4 regions of the Heyndrickxia sp. FW510-T9 genome follow, and region 4 is predicted to be linked to each of the others. Evidence: riboswitches for the same ligand, from Rfam matches in the RefSeq annotation. Region 4 holds a riboswitch; each other region holds the start of a gene.
What was found. Region 4 has a riboswitch for cyclic di-GMP ahead of AC3WJF_RS07950 (acyltransferase family protein). Riboswitches for the same ligand answer to the same signal wherever they lie in the genome.
Positions count from the first base shown of each region.

Region 1 (6,067 bases), on a different contig from region 4:
GAAAAAAGGAGACATACCTGTGAAAATCTATGTATATGCAAAGGGGATTACGATGAGTGGAAAAGCATGGGAAATTAGAGAGCAATTAAAATTATATAGAAAACAGTATTACTATGTTCATGATTGGATTAAGAAAGTCAACAAATAGCAAATGTTTTGCGAACTAATAGTATTTTTCGCTAAAATAGAGAAAATAAAGCGAAAGGAAAAATAAAATGAAAAAAAATAGACTAGGAACTTCTGATTTATATATTTCTGCGCTTGGATTAGGATGTATGTCACTAGGGACTAACGAAAAATATGCAAAAGAAATGATAGACGCCGCGCTAGAGGAAGGCATCAATTATTTTGATACTGCTGATTTGTATGATTTTGGGGTAAATGAGGAGATTGTTGGGAAATCATTAAAGCATGTTCGCGATAAGGTGATTTTAGCTACAAAAGTAGGAAATCGCCCGAATAAAGATCATTCAGGATGGAGCTGGGATCCTTCGAAAAAGTATATAAAGGAAGCTGTAAAAGAAAGCCTAAGAAGGTTACAAACCGATTATATTGATTTATATCAATTGCACGGTGGTATGATTGAAGATAATATTGATGAAACAATTGAAGCATTTGAAGAGTTAAAATCGGAAGGAATTATTCGATTTTATGGCATTTCCTCTATCCGTCCCAATGTTATTCGTGAGTATGCGAAAAATTCTTCCATTGTCAGTATTATGATGCAATACAGTCTTCTGGACAGACGACCGGAGGAATTGTTTCCATTTCTTGCGGACCACGAAATAAGCGTAGTAACAAGAGGCCCGCTCGCTAAAGGCTTATTAAGTGAGAAGTGGCTGAATAAACTTTCCGACAAAGGGTATTTAGATTACTCTAATCAAGAACTTCGAGAATCGCTAACTAGCATACAAGAAAAATTAGTCTCTAACAAAAGGTCCATAACTGACTTAGCTGTACAATTTAACTTAGCAAATGAAGTAGTCACATCGGTTATTGCAGGAGCAAGTTCAATTGAACAAATAAAGAAAAACGCACAAGCGGTAAATTCCAATCCTTTAACCACAGAGGAAAGAAAGATACTCCTTACTTTGACGAAGGATACTACTTATCAAGAACACCGTTAAGTTTTGGAATTAACCTTTTTTGTGAACAAAATAGATAGATGGTCGATATGCTTGAACAAGCCTTAGATTACGAATAACAGCGAAGTGAGAGCATTTCGTCCAACAGCTATATATTCTGCCTATGATGTGTAACTCATTATCATTTAATTTAAAAAGTTTTCAACAATTTCTTAATCTTTTTTACAAAATGTTCGTCTTTTTTCATATTAAGTGTAAGATAAAAGAAGCGATAAAATTCCTTTCAGAATGCTTTTTGATATATTTCGACAAAATAGTTTAAATTATCTAAATATTCACCTTTTTCACATTCCACTTTAAAAGTTTTTTCATTATTTCGACATCGACATTTTTTTCGAGAATCGCGTTTTTATTTTCTGTATACTCAAAAATGTAGACAAAAAGTAGTGGATAAATAGAATGGGGAATTATCAGAAAAGGGCAAACTTATTGAAAAATAAGGACGCAAAGTCACAGGTCTAAAGTTAATACGATGACGGCTGGGCTACCTGAAATACATCGTATTTTAGGAGGTTAAAATGGAAAAGAAATTAGATGTTAATTCAAAAAAACTGGATCAAGAATGGGTTGATTTAATTTTAGCGGCACTAGATATGGGAATTACTGTGCAAGAAATAAAAGACTTCTTTGATAAAAAGTCAACTGAATTAGAAGTAATGTAAAAATCTTTGCTCTACCATTCTATCATACATATTTTATTTTACTTCTTGATATCGATATTTCAATTCTTATAATTTTTTTACAAAACCGTTCTAAATATGGAACCACGATTTCGTTATATGCTATAATAAAGCGAAGGATGTTGACATAATTATGATTGGACAACGCATAAAGAATTTTAGATTACAAAAGCAATTATCATTATCAGAGCTTGCTGAAAGGGCGGGTATCGCAAAATCATATCTTAGCTCCATCGAAAGAAACATTCAATCCAATCCATCAGTTCAATTTCTCGAAAAGGTATCGGCAGTTCTAGGTGTTTCTGTTAATTCTTTACTTCATGATGAAGGTGAAGAAGGAACAGACAATATTGAATTAGATTCTGAATGGGAAAAACTAGTACTAGATGCGATGAAATCAGGGGTTTCAAAAACTGAATTTCGTGAGTTTCTAGAATTTAACAAATGGAAAATAAATAATAAATAAAGCGTTCAATGATTAATCCCACTTGAACGCTTTTTTGTTTTTCTTATTTAAACTTCTTCCAATCCATTGGATTTTCGTTTAATAATTCTGCAAATGATTTATTCTTCTCTCTTTTTCTTCTTTCTTCTTTCTTACGTTCTTCCTCTTGAAGTTTTTGATTGTCTTCTTCCAGTTCTAGTTCAGCTTGAGCTTGTTTTAGCTTTAATAAAATTTCATTATTTAATGTATCTTGTAAGGTTAGCAACTCATTCGGTTTTTCTTTTTTTCGATGATGTTTTTGCGGTTTATTTGATTTTGCCATTGTATTTTCTCCTTTATAAAAGGCTCTTTTTTTAAACTTGGCTGCTTTTGTAAAGTAAATCTTATATGCTCTTCATTCTCTATAAGAATAGGTATCCTTTTTAAGAAAAGATGCCCCGAAACTAATTCTAAGTTAGGATTTAAAATAAATTACGAACGTTAAAATCGGGTTTTGGATTTTAACAATTTATACGAAAACTGGCCTATTAAAATAAAAAATGAAGAAGGAGAGTCAGGTTTTTTCACCTACTCTCCATTCATTTTACTACAGTCCGTTAATAAGCATCTACTTTTACATCCTCTGGAACGATTAAAGATGGTTCTGTTGAAGAAAGTATCTCTTCTACCGTGTACCCTGTTGCCACTTCTCTTAAAACAAGTCCTTCCGATGATACATCGATTACTGCTCGGTCCGTAATAATTCGATTCACAACCCCCTTACCTGTTAAAGGAAGACTGCAATTCTTTAAAATTTTCGATTCACCATTTTTATTCACATGGTCCATTATTACTATAATTTTTTTGGCACCATGAACTAAATCCATGGCTCCGCCCATTCCCTTGATCATCTTCCCTGGAATCATCCAATTCGCCAAATCACCTGACTCCGATACTTCCATGCCACCCAATATCGCTACATTTATGTGCCCACCGCGAATCATGGCAAAAGATTCCGCACTATCAAAATAGGCGGATCCCGGTATAGCTGTAACGGTTTCTTTTCCTGCATTGATTAAATCAGCGTCGATTTCATCCTCTGTTGGATACGGACCAATACCGAGTAAGCCATTTTCCGATTGTAAAACAACTTGTTTATTTTCTGATATATAATTGGCGACTAAAGTAGGCATACCAATCCCTAGATTTACATAATGCCCATCTTCAATTTCCTTCTCCGCTCTTCTAGCAATCTTTTCACGTACTGAACCTTTATCTGCAGACATACTTCTCTCTCCCTTCCCCGGTGTTTATTTGCTGATTGTTCTTCTTTCAATCCGTTTTTCTTGATTTCCTTGTATGATTCGCTGTACATATATACTCGGAGTATGAATGAAATTTGCATCCAATTCACCAATTTCATAGAGATCCTCTACCTCTGCTATTGTAATCTTTCCCGCAGCAGCAATCATTGGATTAAAATTTCGTGCTGTTTTGTTGTATACTAAATTCCCCATTTTGTCGCCTTTCCAAGCACGAACGAGACTAAAATCTGCCGTCAAGGCTTCCTCAAGAACATACTCTTTACCATTAAGGATGCGAGTCTCTTTTCCTTCTGCAATCGGTGTTCCCACACCAGCAGGAGTATAAAATGCAGGGATTCCTGCTCCACCTGCACGAATTTTTTCGGCTAAGGTGCCTTGTGGTGTTAATTCTACTTCCAATTCCCCAGCTAATACTTGGCGTTCAAATTCTTTATTTTCACCAACATATGAACCTATCATTTTCTTTATTTGTTTATTTTGTAAAAGTGGCCCTAGCCCCCAATCGTCTACTCCACAGTTATTGGAAATAACCGTTAAATCCTTTACACCTTTTTCGACGAGTGCAAGAATTAAATTTTCTGGAATACCGCAAAGTCCAAATCCACCAACCATTAATGTCGCGCCATCATGAATATCTGCAACCGCTTCTTGGAAGGATGTATATACTTGTTTCAAATTTTCTCTCTCCCTTCTATTCTACTAAGCTAATTCAACAATTGTTGCTACCCCTTGTCCTCCGCCAATGCAAAGTGTAGCAAGCCCATTTTTTGCTTGTCTTCTTTGCATTTCATGAATAAGTGTTACTAGAATTCTTGCCCCACTTGCTCCAATTGGATGACCAAGCGCAATCGCCCCGCCATTTACATTTAAAATCTCTTTATTAAATCTTAGCTCTCTGTCAACTGCCAGCGATTGTGCAGCAAATGCTTCATTTGCTTCAATTAAATCCATATCCTCTAAGGATATCTGTGCCTTTTCTAAAGCCTTTTTCACCGCCGTTACCGGACCAATGCCCATAACACTTGGATCTACTCCTGCATTGGCATTTGCTTTTATCGTAACAAGTGGTTTAATACCTAGTTCATTTGCTTTTTGCTTTGACATAACTACTACCGCTGCCGCCCCATCGTTTATTCCAGAAGCATTTCCAGCTGTCACTGAACCATCCTTTTTAAAAGCAGGTCTTAAGGAACTTAATTTTTCTACTGTTGTACCTTTTTTAGGGTATTCGTCCGTATCAAAAATGATTGGTTCACTTTTCCTTTGCGGAATTTCTACTGCGACAATCTCCGCTTCGAACTTTCCTTCTTCAATAGCCTTCACTGCTTTTGCTTGACTATCTGCAGAAAATTGATCCTGTTCCTCTCGGGAAAGTTGATAGCGATCACAAAGATTTTCTGCTGTTATTCCCATATGATAATCATTGAAAGCACACCACAGCCCGTCTTGAATCATGCTATCGATTAGTTTCTGGTCTCCCATTTTAAACCCGTCTCGCGCATTTTTCAGTAAATAAGGTGCCTGACTCATATTTTCCATTCCGCCGGCAACAATTATGTCAGCATCTCCCGCTACGATTGCTTGCGCAGCAAGATGAACAGCCTTTAATCCCGACCCGCATACTTTATTAATGGTCATCGCGGAAACACTTTCCGGAATCCCTGCTTTTATTGCCGCCTGACGTGCAGGATTTTGCCCTAATCCGGCTTGCAGGACATTTCCCATAATGACCTCATCTATTTGATCGCCTTTTAACTCTGCTCTTTCTATTGCGTGTTTAATGACGATACCGCCTAGTTCTGGTGCTGATATATTTTTCAATGCGCCATTGAAGCTACCAATAGCTGTTCTTACTGCACTTACTATTACGACTTCTCGTTTTTCCATTTTTTTACCCCCAAGTTGATTAGAATGATTTTGTAATCGCTAACATTTCCTCTTCTACCTTTTTCGATAAAAACTTTAAATTTCCTGCTGTAAAATTAATTGATTCATTTTATATAAGTACTTAAGATGTATTGTACAATACTACTAGAGAAGTATTTCTTTCGTGAATGATCTTTTTTATAATAAGAGGAGTGAAACTTTTTCTTTTAAAATCCGTATGGAGAGTTATAGCTGCTCTAGATTGGAGTCGATTAAACATGAAGTCCATTTTTTCATTTATTGTTCGTATTTTTGTTGCCGTGCCTTTTACGGTACTCGTTTGGCTGATTAGTTTTTTTGGTTTCGGGCAAACATTCCTTATTTCCTCCGCTTCAGCCATTGTGGGGGGCGCAATTATATACTTTACCATTAAGTCAATAAGCACAAGAAAGTTTTTGAAAAAACATCAATTATCCAAAAAAGAATTTGCCTATATTGTCAAAAACTTAAAGGAAGCAAAAAAGAAAATTGGACGGATGCAAAGAGTATTTTTTAACGTTCGAAACATTGGTGCATTTAAACAAATGTTAGATCTTATTCGACTTGTCAAAAGAATTTATGCGATTA
Region 1 covers NZ_JBYSWK010000007.1:70,960-77,026, reverse strand. Annotated here, with positions in the region: gene mciZ (Z-ring formation inhibitor MciZ) at 20-148, shown strand; gene AC3WJF_RS05710 (aldo/keto reductase) at 216-1,127, shown strand; cyclic di-GMP riboswitch class I at 1,555-1,637, shown strand; gene AC3WJF_RS05705 (anti-repressor SinI family protein) at 1,664-1,807, shown strand; gene AC3WJF_RS05700 (helix-turn-helix domain-containing protein) at 1,959-2,291, shown strand; gene AC3WJF_RS05695 (YqkE family protein) at 2,335-2,592, opposite strand; gene AC3WJF_RS05690 (CoA transferase subunit B) at 2,867-3,535, opposite strand; gene AC3WJF_RS05685 (CoA transferase subunit A) at 3,560-4,249, opposite strand; gene AC3WJF_RS05680 (acetyl-CoA C-acetyltransferase) at 4,274-5,461, opposite strand; gene AC3WJF_RS05675 (5-bromo-4-chloroindolyl phosphate hydrolysis family protein) at 5,719-6,067, shown strand, end outside.
Region 1: linked by a shared signal. The riboswitch ahead of AC3WJF_RS05705 (anti-repressor SinI family protein) and the one ahead of AC3WJF_RS07950 (acyltransferase family protein) in region 4 are both predicted to bind cyclic di-GMP.

Region 2 (6,067 bases), on a different contig from region 4:
TAAATCCGTAAAGAATTCCTCCAAATCCGATCGATGATAAAATAAACGATAATGGATCAAGGTTAATATTCACTTTTTCCTTTTTATCTTTTAAAAGGAAGAAGGCAAGGATTACAACCAAAATAGCTATTGGCATCACGACATGGAAAAGTGTTCTCCAAGAGTAGTGCTCTACAATCCATCCAGACAAAGTAGGTCCAATTGCCGGAGCAAAAACCATTACTAATCCAAATAACCCCATTGCAGCTCCCCTTTTTTCAATAGGGAATGAAGTTAACATCACATTCATTAATAATGGCATCATAATAGCTGAACCTGATGCTTGAACAAGACGTCCAACAAGAAGAACCCAAAATTCTGGTGAAAAACCAGCTACAATTGTACCTATCGTAAATAAACTCATTGCGACTAAAAATAGTCTACGGACTGAATACCTTTGAATAAGAAATGCTGTTGCGGGGATCAAGACCCCATTCACAAGCATGTAACCTGTAGCAAGCCATTGTACTGTTGGCATGGTAACATCAAAGCTTTTCCTAATAGACGGTAGTGCAATATTTAATAGTGTTTCATTTAATATAGAAATAAACGCTCCAATTAAAAGAATGACAATAATCCCATATGGAGGTTTTTTCGTCTCTAAAGTTGTTTCCACTTCTTATCTCCCCTCAATGAACCAATAGTCCATTTTTTTATACAAATCGTTAAAGCATAATGAATATATTAAACCCATCGTTCTATTTTTGCAACTAAAAATTCCTGTCATTTATTAGGTTTGTTTTCAATATTCATTTACGATAGTATTAAGTTAGACCATGAGTCTAATTTTATTTTAAGGTGATTTAAATGAATGATCGAAAGCAGCATGTCATCAAATTAGCTCATCAGCTATTTATCGAAAAAGGATTTCAATCTACATCTATACAGGATATTTTAGAATATAGTGGTATTTCAAAAGGCACTTTTTATAATTATTTTTCTTCAAAAAATGAATTACTTATGGCTATTTTTCATTCCGTTCAAGAAAAATTAGAAATAGAACGAAATAAACTTTTGATTGGGAAAGAACGATCGAATATTGATATATTTATTAAACAACTCGAGCTGCAAATAAAATTAAATAAACAAAGTAAGCTGTTTGCTTTATTTGAAGAAGTATTTGTATCAAATGACGTTGATTTTAAGGATTTTTTAAAAAAAGCGCAATCATCACAGCTTAATTGGACTTTTCATCGTCTTGTTGATATTTTTGGAGAAAGTAAGAGGCCATACTTGTTAGATTGCACTATCATGTTTACAGGTATGCTACATCATTATTTTCATTATTTCTTTAAGCAAAAACAACCAGGACTTACCATTCATCAAGTGATCCGTTACTGTATGAACCGTCTTTCAAACATGGTTGAAGAAGTAGCATCTAACGGGGATCAATTATATGACCCTGAGCTAATGGCAGCTTGGTTTCCTACTTCTAACGATGACCTTAGAAACTTCAGAAATACTCTTGAACAATCAATTAATGATTTAAAAATAATGATTAGAAAAGATCTTCATGTGGAGCAGCAACAGTTGAAGTGGATAGAATTACTGGACTTTGTTCAGGAAGAAATGCTGCAATCTAGGCACCCTCGCCACTATTTGGTTGAAAGTGCTCTCGATTCTTTAGCAAATGAGAAAGCAGAGCCGATTTCGAAGGAGTATAACAGGTTGAGAAAGTTTATTCATGCTTATTTTAGTCAAGCGAATCTCTAATTCTATCGAATGGATTCCTTGTAATTTCCATGTTAATCAGATCGAAAGGCAGCTTGTTCGCTACAAGCTGCCTTTCTTATTCAAGCTTTAATCTCAACCGGTTTACGAATATTTTTCTCTTTATACATGTTTTGATCAGCCCTAATAAATAGTTCATCCATCTTCCCAATAGATGAGACTTCATAAGCATAACCAATTGAAATTTTAATCATGAAATTAGGATGTTTCATATTGTAGTTTGCAACTTCTTTTCGTAAATTTTCTGTAAAATCGCACAAAGAAATAAGATCGATTTTCGTTAACAGAAAGGCAAATTCATCTCCTCCGATTCTTGAAAGCAGAACCGTTTCATTGGAAAAACTATCAAGTAGTTTCGATGTTTGAATGATCAATTTATCACCCATTTGGTGCCCATAATTATCATTCATCCATTTCAATTCATCCAGATCACATAATATGATAGCAACGGATTCATCTGTTTCTTCATTATAAATTCTCTTCTGCTTTTCAAAAAAAGTACGATTATATATACCTGTAATTGCATCATGTTCAATTTTATATTCTAGTTCCTGTTGTAAGAGTACTTTTTCATCGATATTTCGAATAATCCCCTGAATGGCAACGATTTCGCCGTTCATGTATATCGGGGTTGAATATTCCTCAAACCATTTGTACATACCATGTTGATCCTTCCATCGCATAACAATCGGTTTATTAAAATCAATTTCTCCAGATACTTTTTTCTTTAAAATATGAGAGTCATCAGGATGAATAATTTCGAAGACTGTGTAAGGATTTTTTATACTATCTTTTACAAGATTAGGTCGCAACATATCATCTAATGCAGGACTTATATATCGATATTTCAGCTGTGGTTTTACATCGCAATAATAAATAATGTCTTTTGAACTTTCCACTAGATTGTAGATCCGTTTTTCATTTTCTGTATTCTCGTAAAATCTTTTCAATACCTTTCTTTTTAACGGTTCTGAATAAATCACTCCGATGATAAGTCCAACAATGCCAATACCAAAGCCTATCATGCCTTCTCCCCCAAGATTGTTTAATGGCATTACTTATTAAATGGTACTTTTCGTAATTTGTTTTAAATTCTTAACAAGGTTTACCTTTCGGGGCATCTTTTCTAAAAAAATGTATTCATTTAAAAAAATATAGTCAATACCAGAGGCTTCTATATACAAAAACAATAAAGTTTAAGAAAAGATCCTTATAAATAGAAAAGAGGTAGTCCGAAAACGAAACTACCTCTTAAAGTATTTTCTCATTTTTCGGTAACCCGGCTACCATAGTAATTTACCTTAGGCCCGTAGCTTTGCGTCCTTATTTTTCAATAAGTTTGCCATTATCGTTATTTTAATTATTAGTATATTTTAATTATATACTTTTTAGGAAAAATTATCAATTTTTTTACCAAAATAATGCACATTTTATAGTACTTTAGGATTATAAATTTTTTTCCATATTTTTTTACAAAAAATGCATCATTTTATAAAAATTGCAGAGTATATAAATATTCTATTAGAAAAGGAGATGAACTACGTGTTAATCAAAATGAAGGCATTATTAATAGTGCCACTATTCTTACTCATTTTAGGGCTTCCTGTTCATGCAGAACCACTAAATGCTGATCACCAAAAACAGGCTGTTAAGCTAACAAAGCAACAACAAGCAGAATTAACTAAAATGCATCTTGATATACTAAGTAAGAAAAAACAGCTTATTATAAAGTATATGGAATACGGTGTTCTGCCAAAAGAAAAGGGCAATAAGATCCTTGAAATGATAGATGAGCATTCTAAAGAAATAAAAGAACATGGTCCTCTCACTCACTGGGATAAAATGCATCACCACCATCATCACGATCACGACCATGATGATGATGACGATTAATGAATAGACTTACAAAAAAAACCAATGTTTCATTGGTTTTTTTATTTTTCGGGTGTCTAGCACTATTAAAGATATCTGATATAAATATAGACCATGGAAATCGCGACACTGATGAACATAATTGGTAGTCCGATGAGGGCAAATTTGATAAAGGAAATCTTATAGCCTTCCTTCCCAGCCATACCGGCAACAATGAGGTTGGCGCTCGCACCAATTAATGTTCCATTGCCTCCAAGGCATGCGCCTAAAGCTAAGCTCCACCAAATCGGCTCCAAATCATGAATGCCAAGGGTCCCCATTTGTTCAATTAGCGGAATCATGGTTGCAACAAAGGGAATATTGTCCACAAATGCTGATGCTATCGCACTTAACCAAAGAATCAGAAAGGATGTAGCCGTCTCCTGTCCACCAGTTAAATTAATTGCATACGAAGCAACCTTTGCAATAACTCCCGTCTCGACAAGACCTGAAACAAGGACAAAGAGCCCGATAAAGAAGAAAATAGTAGTCCATTCCACTTTAGTTAATGCATTTTCAAGATAACTTTCTCCCGCCATTATTAATAAAAGAAATGCACCCATTAAAGCAATTGTTGCTGATTCAACACCGATTATTTGGTGTATAAAGAAACCTATGATCGTTAGTCCCATTACCGCTAACGATTTTATCATGAGCGTTCTATCCGTAATTTCATCTCTTTCATTAAGCTGCATAATCCTCTCTCTTATCTCATCTGTGACATGAAGCCCCTTTCGATAAAAGAGTATCAATAATATCATGGTAACTACCATGATCAGCATCACGATAGGAGCCAAATTTGTAATGAAATCCATAAAGGTGATCGATTCAACAGCGCTACCGATCATTATATTTGGCGGATCTCCGATCATCGTTGCCGTTCCACCAATATTAGACATCAGTATTTCCGAAATAAGAAATGGCATCGGATTAATACTAAGCTGTCTTGTGATACTAAATGTTATGGGAACCATGAGGAGCACCGTCGTTACATTATCTAGAAACGCCGAACCGACCGCTGTGATGATTGATAAAACAATTAAAATGGAAAGCGGTCTTCCTTTTACTTTTTTGGCGGACCAAATGGCAATAAATTTAAAGACTCCTGTTTCAGCTGTAATCGAAACAATAATCATCATCCCAATTAACAAACCGATTGTATTAAAATCAATATGATGAATAGCAGATTCTTGATCCACGATCCCAAGTAAAACCATTAATCCGCCACCAATCATGGCAATAATGGTTCGATGAATCTTTTCTGAAATAATTAACCCGTAAGTTAATAGAAAAATAATAACAGCAAAAATCGCTTCGTTAGGCATATACATCCCCTTTTCTTACTAAATACAATGTTATTTTTTATCAATAAAATAAAATCATTCCTAAAAAACGCAAAAAGGAGCCCTATATGACAGGCTCCTCCAATATTACACGTTCATATTCAATTATCATTAATGGTATCAAAAAATTCCACTTTTTGCAACAATTAACCATTCATATATGATATTGTTAAAGTTGGATACACTAGAAGGTTATCCCATTTTCATAAGAATTAAGCAAAAGGGAAAAATACATAAAAATTGTTGATAATCAGGAGAGGATTAGAAATGAAGAAAAAACAATTTGCTGTTTTTGGATTAGGTCGCTTTGGCGGAAATTTAGTGAGGGAGTTTAACAAATTATCAACTGAAGTACTCGCTGTAGATAAAGATATTGATAAAGTGAATGAGCTTGCACAATTTGCAACTGCTGTAGTGCAAGCAAATACAATTGATGAGATAACTTTAAAAAACTTAGGAGTCCGCAATTTTGACTTAGTTTTTGTATCCTTTGGGGATGATATTGAAGCAAGTATTCTTACTTCATTATTATTAAAAGATATGGGGGTCAAAGAAGTTTGGGCAAAGGCTCAAAATGCGTATCATGAAAAAGTATTAGAGAAAATCGGTGTTGATAGAATCATTAATCCCGAAAGAGATATGGCAAAAAGAATTGCCCATCATATTGTTTCAGAAAAAATATTAGATTATATCGAACTTTCGAAGGAATATGGCATTGTTGAAATCATGGCAACCGAGAAAATCAATCTTCGCACATTAGCCGAACTCGATGTCCGAGCGAAATATGGATGTAATATTGTCGCTATTAAAAGAGGTACGGAAATAGTTGTTTCTCCTATGGCAGATGACAAGATTTATAGAGGGGATGTATTGATTGTTATTGGCAAAAACGATGATATAACGAGGTTAGAGGAAGAAGGTGTCTAAAATAAATGCAAGAGTTATTCACCTTAACCCTGCCCAGCTACTCATTTTAGTATTTTTTACAGCAATTCTTATAGGAACTTGTCTTTTAAAATTACCGATTGCATCCTTCCATTACG
Region 2 covers NZ_JBYSWK010000002.1:200,743-206,809, forward strand. Annotated here, with positions in the region: gene AC3WJF_RS02285 (DHA2 family efflux MFS transporter permease subunit) at 1-655, opposite strand, end outside; gene AC3WJF_RS02290 (TetR/AcrR family transcriptional regulator) at 847-1,752, shown strand; gene AC3WJF_RS02295 (sensor domain-containing diguanylate cyclase) at 1,833-2,795, opposite strand; cyclic di-GMP riboswitch class I at 3,041-3,124, opposite strand; gene AC3WJF_RS02300 (DUF2680 domain-containing protein) at 3,313-3,663, shown strand; gene AC3WJF_RS02305 (ArsB/NhaD family transporter) at 3,729-5,006, opposite strand; gene AC3WJF_RS02310 (potassium channel family protein) at 5,292-5,951, shown strand; gene AC3WJF_RS02315 (TrkH family potassium uptake protein) at 5,953-6,067, shown strand, end outside.
Region 2: linked by a shared signal. The riboswitch ahead of AC3WJF_RS02295 (sensor domain-containing diguanylate cyclase) and the one ahead of AC3WJF_RS07950 (acyltransferase family protein) in region 4 are both predicted to bind cyclic di-GMP.

Region 3 (6,067 bases), on a different contig from region 4:
TTTTGGTCAACCTTCATGCCATTCTTTCCAGAATAATAAGCAATGAGGGATTTGTTGCCATCCGCTAAACTTTTCGGAATAACAGCCACCTCTTGGATATTTGATTTTCGAGCAAATACATCCTCTATTTCCCCGATTTCAATACGAAATCCTCTTACCTTCACTTGTGTGTCTTTTCGTCCGACAAACTCTATGAAACCATTAGGCAGTAATCGAACAATGTCCCCAGTTCTATATAAACGGTCTTCCTTCTTACTAGAAAAAGGATGCGGAACAAAAGCTTCCATTGTTTTATCCGCTCTTTTCCAATACCCTTTTGCAAGTCCAACTCCACCAATACAAAGTTCCCCTGGTACATTTAAAGGAGAAAGCTGTCCTCCCCGATTTAACACATAAGCTTCATAATTATTTAATGGTTTCCCAATTGGTATATTTTTTTGTTCTTCAGGTACGTTTTCAATAAGCTTATTTATAGTTGCAATGACGGTACATTCGGTAGGTCCATATAAGTTGATTACTTCTATATCTGTTCCAAACTTTTCTTGCCATTTCCTGACCATAGAACCTGTTAAAGCCTCTCCACCCATCGAAATTCGTTTCACTGTCTTCCATTGGTGAATGTTTTCTTCGGTTAAATGCAAAGCAAGCTGATTAAAGAAAGCAGTTGGCACAATAATATTTGTAGCCTTTATTCTTTCTACCGCATTTGCAAATTCCTCGATAGATATACGTTCCATTTCAGAAAGCAAATGGAGCCTGGCACCTGAGAACAAGGACATAAATGTCTCTCCCACAGAAGGATCAAAGCTATAGGAGAAAAATTGAGTTATTACATCATCCTCAGTACATTCATATACTTCTCGTAAAGAGGCAACTAAATTAATAACCCCTTCATGTGCAAGCAGTGTTCCTTTTGGTTTTCCGGTTGACCCCGAAGTATAAATCACATATGCCAAATCATTTGGTTTAATATCCAAGTATATGTTTTCCTTAGAATACCGATCCATTGAGTGATCAACAAAAAAGACGTTTCGATCTATTTCATCATCCGCTATTAGTTCATTAAGAAGCTCTGAATAGTTCCGCTTTGTTAGTATAAAGGACGCTTCCGCATCTGCAAGCAAATATTTGCAGCGCTCTTTCGGATAAGTTGGGTCAATGGGAACATAAACTCCGCCCGCTTTTAAGATTCCTAATATACTTATGACGGTCTCCATGCTTCTTTCCATCAAAATGGCTGCAAACGCTCCTTTTTTGAGTCCATTTGCAATTAGCATATGCGCCACTTGATTCGATTTCTCATTAAGCTCTGCATATGTTAAATACCCCTCTGATGAAGATACCGCAATAAGATTAGGATATTTTTCAACAGAATGATAGAACATTTGCGGTATCGCCATATTTTTTTCATATGGTGAGCTCGTGTTATTTAAACGGTTATAAATATCTTTTTCGACTTCCGACAAAATGTTCATGGAACGGAATTCCCCTGATAAATCTTGCTGAACGAAAAAGTTTAATATATTCATATATTGTTCGATAAAGCGTTGAATTGAAGAAGCATAGAATACATGAGTATTGTACTCAATTTTCAGCATAAATTCTTGATCCTTCTGAAAAACGTTCCATTTTAAATCTGTTTCGTACGTAAACCTTTCACCAGCAGCTGAATTACTTCTAAATTCGGCATTCATCTGAAAAATTGCTGGATAAACTTTTGGTCTACTAATATCTCTTTCTTTTAAAATCTCTGTTACATCAGGCAATACTGAGTGTTGTTCAATATCCATTGCCAATTGCTTATCTACAGCCTTTAACAGCTCCATTACAGAATTCAGTGATGCAAACGATAGTCGAAACGGTAATAATATAGGAAGCTGGTCTTTTTCAATAGTAACGGCATTCCCAATCAAAATATCTTCTTCATTTGAGTTTAAGTACAGCCAAATCATATAAGCGGACAGATAAATAGAAGGGATGCTTATACCTTGTATCTGCGAAAATTCCTTTACTTTACCTGCAAGCTCTTCATTTACTCTTGCTTCCGTTACATCTCCATTAAACTGATAGGAGGATGTTCTTGAAAAATCAATTGGCAAGTCTAGAGCTGATGTATATTCAGCAAGTCGCATCAACCAATATTTCTCATCTAAAGAAGTTTTATTTCTTATTTCATTTCCGTTTTTCATATACCTTCATCTCCATTTCTATCTATGTTGTACGATGGTTTATGAATTGTGATTATCATTTAGATGAAAGTTTCCAACAGTAGACTGCAATTCATCTGATAGTTCTTTCAACGCTTGTGCTTCTTTCGAAATTTCTTCAATTGTTTCCAATTGAGAAATCGATTCCTCTGCAACAGCTTTTGTATTATCTCTTGACCTACTAGAGATATCTTCCATTTGTTGCACGGATTGCGTGACTTCCTCTGTACCGGCAGAAACCTCCTCAAATGTTGCGGAAACCTCTTGAATTTGATCCGTTACCTGATGAATAGATTCCACGATTTCTCCAAATGCCTTATCCATTTGATTTACATTTCCTAGTCCATTTTCGACTTCCTTAACGGCTTTATCCATAATATTGACAGACTCAAGAGTTTCTCCTTGTATTTGGGTAATAATTCCAGCTATTTGACGAGCAGACTCCTCTGATTGCTCAGCAAGCTTTCTAACTTCGTCAGCCACCACAGAGAACCCTTTACCATGTTCTCCAGCTCTAGCCGCTTCAATGGCTGCATTTAACGCTAATAAATTCGTTTGTGCAGATATTCCGGTAATAATCTCAACAATTTTCCCAATTTCATCTGAACGGTCACCTAGTAGCTTGACTAACTTAGCCGATTTATTAACGGTTTGACTAATTAATTCCATTTGACTCACTGTTTCCCTTGTTACGCTGTTGCCTTTTTCCGCCTCTTGTGTTGTTTTTAAAGAAGTTTCAGAAATTACTGATGCAGACTCTGCTACACGCTGGATAGCGATACTCATTTCTTCAATAATTTTTGTACTTTGAGTGGCACGATCTGCTTGAGTATCGCTTCCACTAGCAATCTCCTGGATTGAACTAACAATTTGATTATTTGAATTTGAAAGTTCCTCCATATTAGAGGAAAGCACTTGTGAGGAATTCACTACTTGACCTGAAACCTTCTTTACACTCAAAATAATGTTCTTTAGATTTTCTATCATCAAGTTATAATTTTGAATTAGTTCGCCCATTTCATCTTTAGACTTTACAGGCATAGGTTCGACTTGTAATTCGCCTTTTGCTACTTTCTTCGATAAACTTGAAAGCTGTTGAATAGGTGCAAACTTCCTCTTTACAATAAAATACATTCCAATACCGGAAATAAGAAGAATGGCGATGGTTACGTACAAAACAATTAATACCTCAGACCATGCTTTTCCAGTTACCTTTGATACGTCATAATCAATGGCTACTAGTGCAAGGACTGTCCCGTTATTATCAATAATTGGGGCTAAACCTGTTTTGTAAAGTCCGTATTTATCTCCATATATATCTGTGGCTGTAACATTTTTTGTACTAAAAGCTTTATCAATAGCTGCTAAATATTGAGGTGATAATCCCAGTGATTGAAGCTCTTGATTATATTTAACACCTGCCTTAAGTAGACTGGTAGAAAGACCTGGGGCATAATATTTATCCCCAACCTTAGATATTAAATTTACATTCGTAATAATAGACGATTGGTCGTTAATCTTATCCATTTCTTTTGTAGCAAGTACAACATCAGGGTTATTTTCATTAGGTTGTTGAAGAATAGATTTCACCATATTTTTATCCATCGACTGGGCTAAAATAAGGGATGAATCATGAAGTGAATTACTCATATCCTTTAAATTACTTTGTTTTATGATGTAATAAGCAAGCCCAACCGTTAGCAATCCTAAAATACAAAGAATTGTAACTAAAAGGAGGGAAAATTTTGTACTCATTGAAACATTTAGTTTTCTTTTTGTAGTCATACTCAATCTCCTTTATACAAATAGTAAAATACCTTTTTTGCGAAAATAAAAAAGCGTTCCCTCTTAGGAACAGCCATTGCCTAGACAAACTAAATACAGACATGCATAAAGTTAGACGGCAACTGGCTGGCATGATGTATGGAGAACATTTTAGCCCCTTTAGCTTTGTGTCACCATTTTTCAACGGTTTTACCCTTTTATATACTCGAAATCAATTTTGTCAACGAGTAAATATTACCATGAATAATTTATAAATCAACAAAAAAAAGACAATTTTCTACAATTATTTTACTTTCATTAGTAACATTATCCTATATTTCTTCAGAGCTATTTATAAATAGTGGAGACTACGGAGGAGTTAAAGGAAGATTGTAAAAAAAAGAGACTTTAATAATCCATACTTACAAGGGACATAGATCCCAGTCCCCTGCAATTATTTCTTAAAAAGCTCATCGACAATCGGATACGTAAAAAAGAGACAACTGCTGCTGCAGGTAAAACTGTCTAGAAGCAATTACTGAACAGCTTCACCGCTACAATATTTGCAAGAATTAATAAACCAACAGATAATCCATTTAAATATTACAACATATTAACGATTATCCACTTTCTCTGGGTATAAATCATGATTCATTAAGCGAAAAGTGGCCATTTCCTCATACTTCGTTCCCGTTCTTCCATAATTACAATATGGATCAATGGAAATACCGCCACGAGGCGTAAATTTCCCCCACACTTCAATATAGCGTGGATCTAAAAGCTTAATCAGATCGTTCATTATGATGTTCACACAATCCTCATGGAAATCTCCATGATTTCTAAAGCTGAATAGGTAAAGCTTCAGTGATTTACTCTCGACAATCTTTTTGTCTGGGATGTAGCTGATGTACATAGTTGCAAAGTCTGGCTGGCCGGTTATTGGCACTACTCATATGAGCAGATGGACTATATCATATTCTTAATTAACTACGATATTAAATTAAGAATCCTCGCGCTTCCATCAAAAAAATGATGTACTCTACTACCTTCCACAAATACTACTTTTACTCGCTTCGTATTTGTGTGGTTTCGATAGTCTCTGCACCTTCCTCAATATTGAGGCTTGGCTCAGGATTAGAATTATATTCTTGGAGTAGATGCATTAATTTCTTCTCTTGATTGATTCTTTCTTCAAAGTTTTCTTGGCGATGTATATCTGTATGGCAGGTAGGGCAAAGACATTGGTAAAGTTTATCAAAGTGAAGTTTATGAAATCGATGAAGTTCCATAATTACTTCCATTGTATTTAATCTTCGTTTCTCATCTAAATGCTGGCATATCGTACCGAATATTCTTGAGAATGAAAGTAGGTGATGTCCATTGCATTTTAAGGTCACTAGACCACATTTTTCACAAGTATAACCTCGTTCATTTATAATGAACCGATTCCACATATTAAGTACATATCTTGCAACTATTTGTCTGTTAATCTCTTTATAAACAGTTTGGCTTTGAAAGCCACCTTTCCAATTCGAATTTCCAGTTCCTTTCCGTTGGTGGGATAGGTTTTCTTTAAATTCTTCTGACCTCCGAATATTCTTTAGTGACTTCGATCGTTTTACCTTAATGAGCCTTGCTTTTTCTTCACCGTGTATTTCTTCAAGATTCTTATTTGTAAAAAGTTTATCTGCTTTTGCCTTATTTGCAATGGAATACCGATTTCGTTTTCTTTGATCAATTTTCTCCGAACACTCTTTTCCAAAATGTTCAATAATCAATCCCTTTTGTGAATGTTTGGGTAGCCCATGAATTGATCTCCATCTTTCTAGACTTGTCCAATCTACTTTAAACTCTTTCGCCATTTCATTTATACTTTTTCCATTATAGATAAATTGTTCAGTAAACCAGTTTTTATCTCTCCAAGGATATGAAGAATACATAATATACCTCCCAGATATAGAACGTTCGTTCTTATATATTATATAATTCTACATAATCATTCAAATTCCTTCCCTGAATTCACGAGGTTTAATCGACAGTGTCGCCACTGAAGTGTGCCCCTATTGACACAGGCTAGTAAACTCCGGACAGTTAAA
Region 3 covers NZ_JBYSWK010000012.1:90,793-96,859, forward strand. Annotated here, with positions in the region: gene AC3WJF_RS08730 (non-ribosomal peptide synthetase family protein) at 1-2,189, opposite strand, end outside; gene AC3WJF_RS08735 (methyl-accepting chemotaxis protein) at 2,229-3,992, opposite strand; cyclic di-GMP riboswitch class I at 4,107-4,196, opposite strand; partial or broken gene queF (preQ(1) synthase) at 4,585-4,914, opposite strand; gene AC3WJF_RS08745 (hypothetical protein) at 5,036-5,911, opposite strand; partial or broken gene AC3WJF_RS08750 (preQ(1) synthase) at 6,038-6,067, opposite strand, start outside.
Region 3: linked by a shared signal. The riboswitch ahead of AC3WJF_RS08735 (methyl-accepting chemotaxis protein) and the one ahead of AC3WJF_RS07950 (acyltransferase family protein) in region 4 are both predicted to bind cyclic di-GMP.

Region 4 (6,067 bases):
GGTTACAATTCTCCATATTACTTGGCAGAAGGTCATTAAGTGATAATAGATTGAATCACCTTCTCTTGTTTCTTTAGGTATTCATGGGAACGATAGAACCGTCCCCATGTTTCTATTTCTAAGACGATAATTCTGGCAACGTTCGAACCTACTTAACCTTCACAGAAAGTACCCGACTCTTATTCTTCGCAGAATCGACCGCATATATCTTTAAAGTATGCCCTTTCTTTAAGTGTTTCCCTTTTAATGAAAGAGCCACTTGTCCCTTGTTAATTGTCTTTGACTTGTTGATATATTGATTATCATAATACACATAGACAATAGAGCTTTTTTCAGCATTACCGGTAATGGTCTTTGTTTTCGTTGTAACGTTTTGGATCACCGGAATGCTTGGAGGTGTTTTATCCACAACTGTTACTGTTTTTTGACTTTGATTTCCCGCTGAATCAATTGCAAGAACGGTTATCTTCGTACCCGCTTTTTGGCTATGAATATTTATTTTAAAGTTTCCTATGGAAGATGCCTTTGTTTTCCCGATGATATCCTTTCCAACTTTCGCATAAACATCCACATTTGCTGAAGTTTTTCCTTCAATTATTTTGGAGGAATCGCCAATTTCATGGACAGTTGGAATATCTGGATTAATAAGATCGTCTACGGTTATGGATTTTGTTGTCACATTACCAGCAAGATCTTCCACTTTAAACTTATAGGTGCCATTTTTAATGACTGTATAGCTGCAGGAGGAAGAATTCACTATCTTTCCATCTGGCATTGTAATCAATTTTATTCCCGAATCATCATCCTCGGCTAATACCGTTAACGTTACAGTGTTATTGATTGGCTTTGGGTAACTACTAGAAACCTTAGGTGGTGTTTTATCAATATTCATAATCGAAATGGTTTTCGTTTGAATGTTATGGTTTATATCTTCAACTGTAAAAATGTATCCACCATTTTCATTGATCAAAAAGGTTGCCTTTGATCCATTAACGCTTGATCCATCCGGCAATGTAATCCTTCTAATCGCATAGTTATCTGTTGCTGTGATAGTGGCGATTACATCATGATTCGTATAAGCAGTATTGCTTAACTTAATCGAAATGGAAGGTGGTTCTTGATCAGCCGCATCTCTTATTTTTTCTAGATAAACTTTATCATCCTTATCCTTATAGATGGCAATTAGCCCATTTTGATACAAAAGAGTTTGCACCTTCAGATTTTGCATAAAAGTCCGAAGATATTGGTTAGAATTGTATTTATATATTTCAATCCCAGTATTTGTATTCGCCGCATAAGTTAATTGGTTAGCCAAGTCAAATGCATAATCATTGTATTTTTTATATAAATTAACATTAAGTATCGTATCCCCAGAACTGATCGGTGAAAGATCCATTACTAAGCCATTATTATTATACATGTGCAGCCCATCCGGCGTAATTCGCGCAAACGGACTTAGATTGTAGTCCCACGAAATATTGGTTCTATCGGAATCTTCGAATTGATGGCCTTTTATTTCAAATGTCGAAAGAACTACTGGTGTGCCCGTTGTATCATATGAATATAGTTTTTCTGCACTTGAATTATATGTAATATAAGACTTACTATAAATCAAATAATTCTTTTTCTGCGGGATGACCCTCCTATCCTTTAAGGAATAAACCGATAAATGGCCCCACTGTCCTGATCCGGGAGATATATACATATAACCATCTGGATCAAAAGCCAAATCAAATGGATCGGTATCTATATCAATCATTTGTATGGTAGAAAAATCTTTTAGATCAACCTCCGCAACTACACCGGAATAAGGTCCAGAATTATATCTATTATGGCTCTCTTTAACTTGTGTCACATATAACTTATTTTTATAAATCTCTAGTCTTTCAGCTGCATATGGCAAAATCAATTTTTTAGTTACACCCGTCTCATAATTGACGGAATAAATAGTTTTACTACCAAGCTTGGTCATATATACCACTGGCTTATTGGGATCCAAAGCCGTATCGCTTGGTACAAATCCGATTTCAACCGGGTTAGACTCCGCATATACTTTTCCATGCTTAAATGAAGAAAAGATTCCAGAGCTCAAACTCAGTATCAATACTAAAGAAAAAATAAATGCTTTTTTCAATACTCTTCCCCCTTAAAAAAATCTCCAGAACACGGAAATAATCTCTATAATTAATATTTTATACGTTTGAACTAGATTAATATATCATTTTACTGGATTGGATTATATTTATTTTTTAGGTAAATGCACCAAAAAATCAGTTTGCAAATAGATATGTAAATGTGGGAAGTGAATTACAATATTTCATCTGTATGATCGGATTCCATCAGACGCTTATGTTAAAAATTATTAATGGAATACATTAAGCTTTAAAATGGTGCTAAACAAGATAAAAGCCATCAATTTGAATACTTATATCTTGTATAATTCCTATTTAAGCGAATAAGACGTTCGGTGTGATTTTTTACCTATTTCGTGCAGTTTGTACTTTGTTTCGTGCAGTTTATCTAATTTTCTGTACAGATTGAACCGCCGTTTCGTGCGGTTCATTTAATATTTCGTGCAGATGAAACGGATTTACGCAGGTTCATCCACCGGCTGCTTGTTTCCTTGTTTTGAAACCGTAGAACCGTCCCTCCGTTTCATTTCCCTTTTTCTTTATGCCAAATAGAAATCGTAATACGTTGATTCGTTTGATGACGAAATGATAGCAAAGCATGATAATGATAAAGGCGACTGGAACAAGGAAAATTAGCTTAATCGGTACTGGCCAAGATAAGTCACGGATGAAAAAACCAAGCAACAAAATAACCGGTTGATGTAAAATATAAAATGGCATGGAAGCCTCACTTCCGTACTTCAAAAATCGATTCGTATTTGATAAGTATTTGTCTGCTAAATAAAAGATACATAATATCCAACTCCAGCAATTAATGATACGAATTGCATAGAATATATAATCCTGAACAGAGTCTTGTTGCGGCATTCCTTTTAAATACCAAGAGATAAAAACCAAAGAGGTTAAAAGTGCCAAACTAAAGTGTATTTTAATGGTTGATTTAATAACCGTTTTAAAGGATACACTGGAAAAAAAGTAATAACCATACAGAAAGATAATGAAATAAAATACGATATCCCATCCACCTAAGTTAACTGTCTTTATAATTCCAGATGCAAAGAGAATAATGGGAAGTAGAAACAGGTGGAGAATTCCAAATTTATTCCTTCCAGATACCTTTCTAAATAGCGGCAATGCAATAATAGAGAAGACTATTAGTACAAGTAAATACCATAAATGCAAACCGAAGAATGCGAAATTTCCTGTACCTCCAATATCCAAGTACACACCATCAAAAAAATGAGGAAAAAAGCTAAAAAATGAACCGTGAAACTGGTGGTGAGATACACGTTCCATATAGACTTGCGGTGGCGTTAGGACAAACACCCCAAATACAAGCGGTACAAATAACCGAATCATTCGCTCCTTAAGAAACTCAGTATTTTTCCTTTTTTTCAAGGCATAAGAAACACCTATCCCTGATACTGCAAAAAATATCGGCATCATCCATGCGCCAACAAATAAAGAGAAAGCTAAAATCCCACTAGCATTTAACACATTATTTTTCACATGCCATGGAAATGGATTAAAAAACATGGAGCAATGGTAAAGAAATACTCCAAGGGTAGCTAACACACGAATCCAATCTAAATCATATTGCCTTCTTAATGAAACATTGTCCATATCCCTCTATCACCTTTCGAAAATTCGAACTATTAAATATACTTTCACTATCAAATAATACTCTATTAATTTTAAAAAGGGAATATTCCTTCAATGTTCATACATCGCTATGATTTGACTATATGTGTATGCAAAAAAAAATAGAGCCTTAGGCTCAAAGATCAACATTCCTATGTATTTTTCCACATGTTATGCATGTATGTGTGTAATAGCTGTACCTATGTTTTCGACGCAAAAAGCAGATAATGGATTTAAACTTCAAATTGAACAACCCCTCAATAATTGAATAAATCCGGCAGTCCAGCCATCATAGGGTTCCCTTAGACCTGAGACTTTGCGTCCCTACTTTTCAATAGGTTTGCCTTTATCAGAATTTTTTTATTTTGTTATAAAATTGTATCATTTCTAACAAAAAGCATAAAGCATAAGATTTCTTCATTTTACGACATAATTAGAATCAATTGAGACATGTTCAAAAATTCTTTGAGTGCCAGGCACCCAAAGACTTGCACCCAGATTTTAGCATCAACATTACCATCCAGTGGTCAGCAATTTGATAATCATAGGACCTAGGATAACAATAAACAAGGATGGAAAGATGAATATTACCATTGGAAATAACATTTTAACCGGAGCCTTCATTGCCTGTTCTCTAGCAGCTTCCCTCCTTTGTTCACGAATTCTAGTTGTTAAATTTTTGAGTACCTTTGCCATTCCCACTCCTAAATGGTCAGCCTGAATGAGAGAAGCCAAGACACTTTGTAGGGGTTCTGAAGGAACTCTTCTACGCAATTCGTAAAAAGCTTCACGCCTTGTCTTTCCTAGTTTCATATCTTCCAATGTAATGAGAAATTCTTCCGATAACGGGCCTTTTCCCTTGTGGCACACCGTTGTGATTGCCGCATCCAGACTGTTACCGGCTTCAATAAGTAGATTGACGGTGTCAAAAAAGTCGGGCATATCCACATTGATTTGTTTAATGCGCTTGCTCTTTTTTTTACTTAAAAAGAAGAGTGGATACCGGTAGCCAAGAAAGCAAATTGCAAATGCCAGCAACACAAGCATACTTTTCTCATCCACCATTGGAGAAAGGAGAAGTATCGTAAATAGAAATCCTCCTATACTTAGCAATAGTTGAAATAGCCGAAAATCAGCACTAGAAAACTTAGAAGAGAAGCCTGCTTCGCGAATGAGTAACTCCAGTTTTTTACGTTTGGTGGAAGAAGTTTTTTTATTTATTAATTCCGTTCCATTCAGCCAATAAGTTTGTAGTACCGTTGACCGCTTTCGTTGCTTTTTTTTAAACAAAGGTTCTTTCTCAATCCCTTGAGTTTCTTTCAGAGTAAAGTAACTATCAACCTTCTTTTGAAAGGAAATGCTCCTGCCGAAAAGGAAAAATAATATTCCAGCGGATAAACACATGAAAAAAATTACAGAAAAAATAATAAAAATGATGGATAACATGTTTTACACCTCTATTTTGATAATCTTTTGAATCAACACCCAGCCAAACATGACTGACAGAACAGAAAAAATCATCAACATGATCCCTAGTGGATGATGAAACATTGGTGCAAAATAATCGTGATTTATGAAGTAGAGATATCCCCCAATTCCTATCGGTAGAAAGGTAATGACCAAAGAGGATAATTTTCCTTGTGCTGTTAATGTCTTTAGCTCTCCAAGAATACTGACTCTTCCCCGAATCGTATCTTCCAGTGTTTCTAACAGCTCAGACAAGTTACCGCCGCTTTTTCTTTGAGCCATAATGGCTTGTAGCGCAACCTCCAGTTCCTTATTAGGTAAACGTAGTATAAGATCCTCAAATACCTTTTCCATCTGTATTCCTAAACCTACTTCCCGAACGACACGTTCGAATTCCGGCCCTATAGGATCAGGCATTTCCTTTCCTACTAGTTGCATTGCTTGTAAAAAACTAAACCCTGACCGCATTGAATTAGACATCATGCCAAGAGTATCAATAATTTGCTGTGGGAGATTATTTAACCTTTTTTTACGTTTATATGAAAGATAAAAAGTAGGTATCACAAAACCGACAATAGCAAAAGGTAAAATCAAGTACCATGAAAATCGAAAAAGAATGACTATCAACACTAGTGCTAGTAAACTGATGAAACGGTAAGTCAAATACTCTTCCGGTTGCATGGATGTACCTGCCTGAACTAGTAAAGTTTTTGTGTTTTCACTATAACGGAATCCTTTGAAAAGATTGGAAACATTTGATACGATGAATTCCTTTTTCTTTTTTTGGGCTTCTTCTGTTATTTTTTCTGGAGCAGGAATGAACTCTT
Region 4 covers NZ_JBYSWK010000011.1:18,920-24,986, forward strand. Annotated here, with positions in the region: gene AC3WJF_RS07940 (DUF4362 domain-containing protein) at 1-39, shown strand, start outside; gene AC3WJF_RS07945 (YncE family protein) at 149-2,134, opposite strand; gene AC3WJF_RS07950 (acyltransferase family protein) at 2,601-3,755, opposite strand; cyclic di-GMP riboswitch class I at 4,047-4,128, opposite strand; gene AC3WJF_RS07955 (type II secretion system F family protein) at 4,287-5,063, opposite strand; gene AC3WJF_RS07960 (type II secretion system F family protein) at 5,223-6,067, opposite strand, start outside.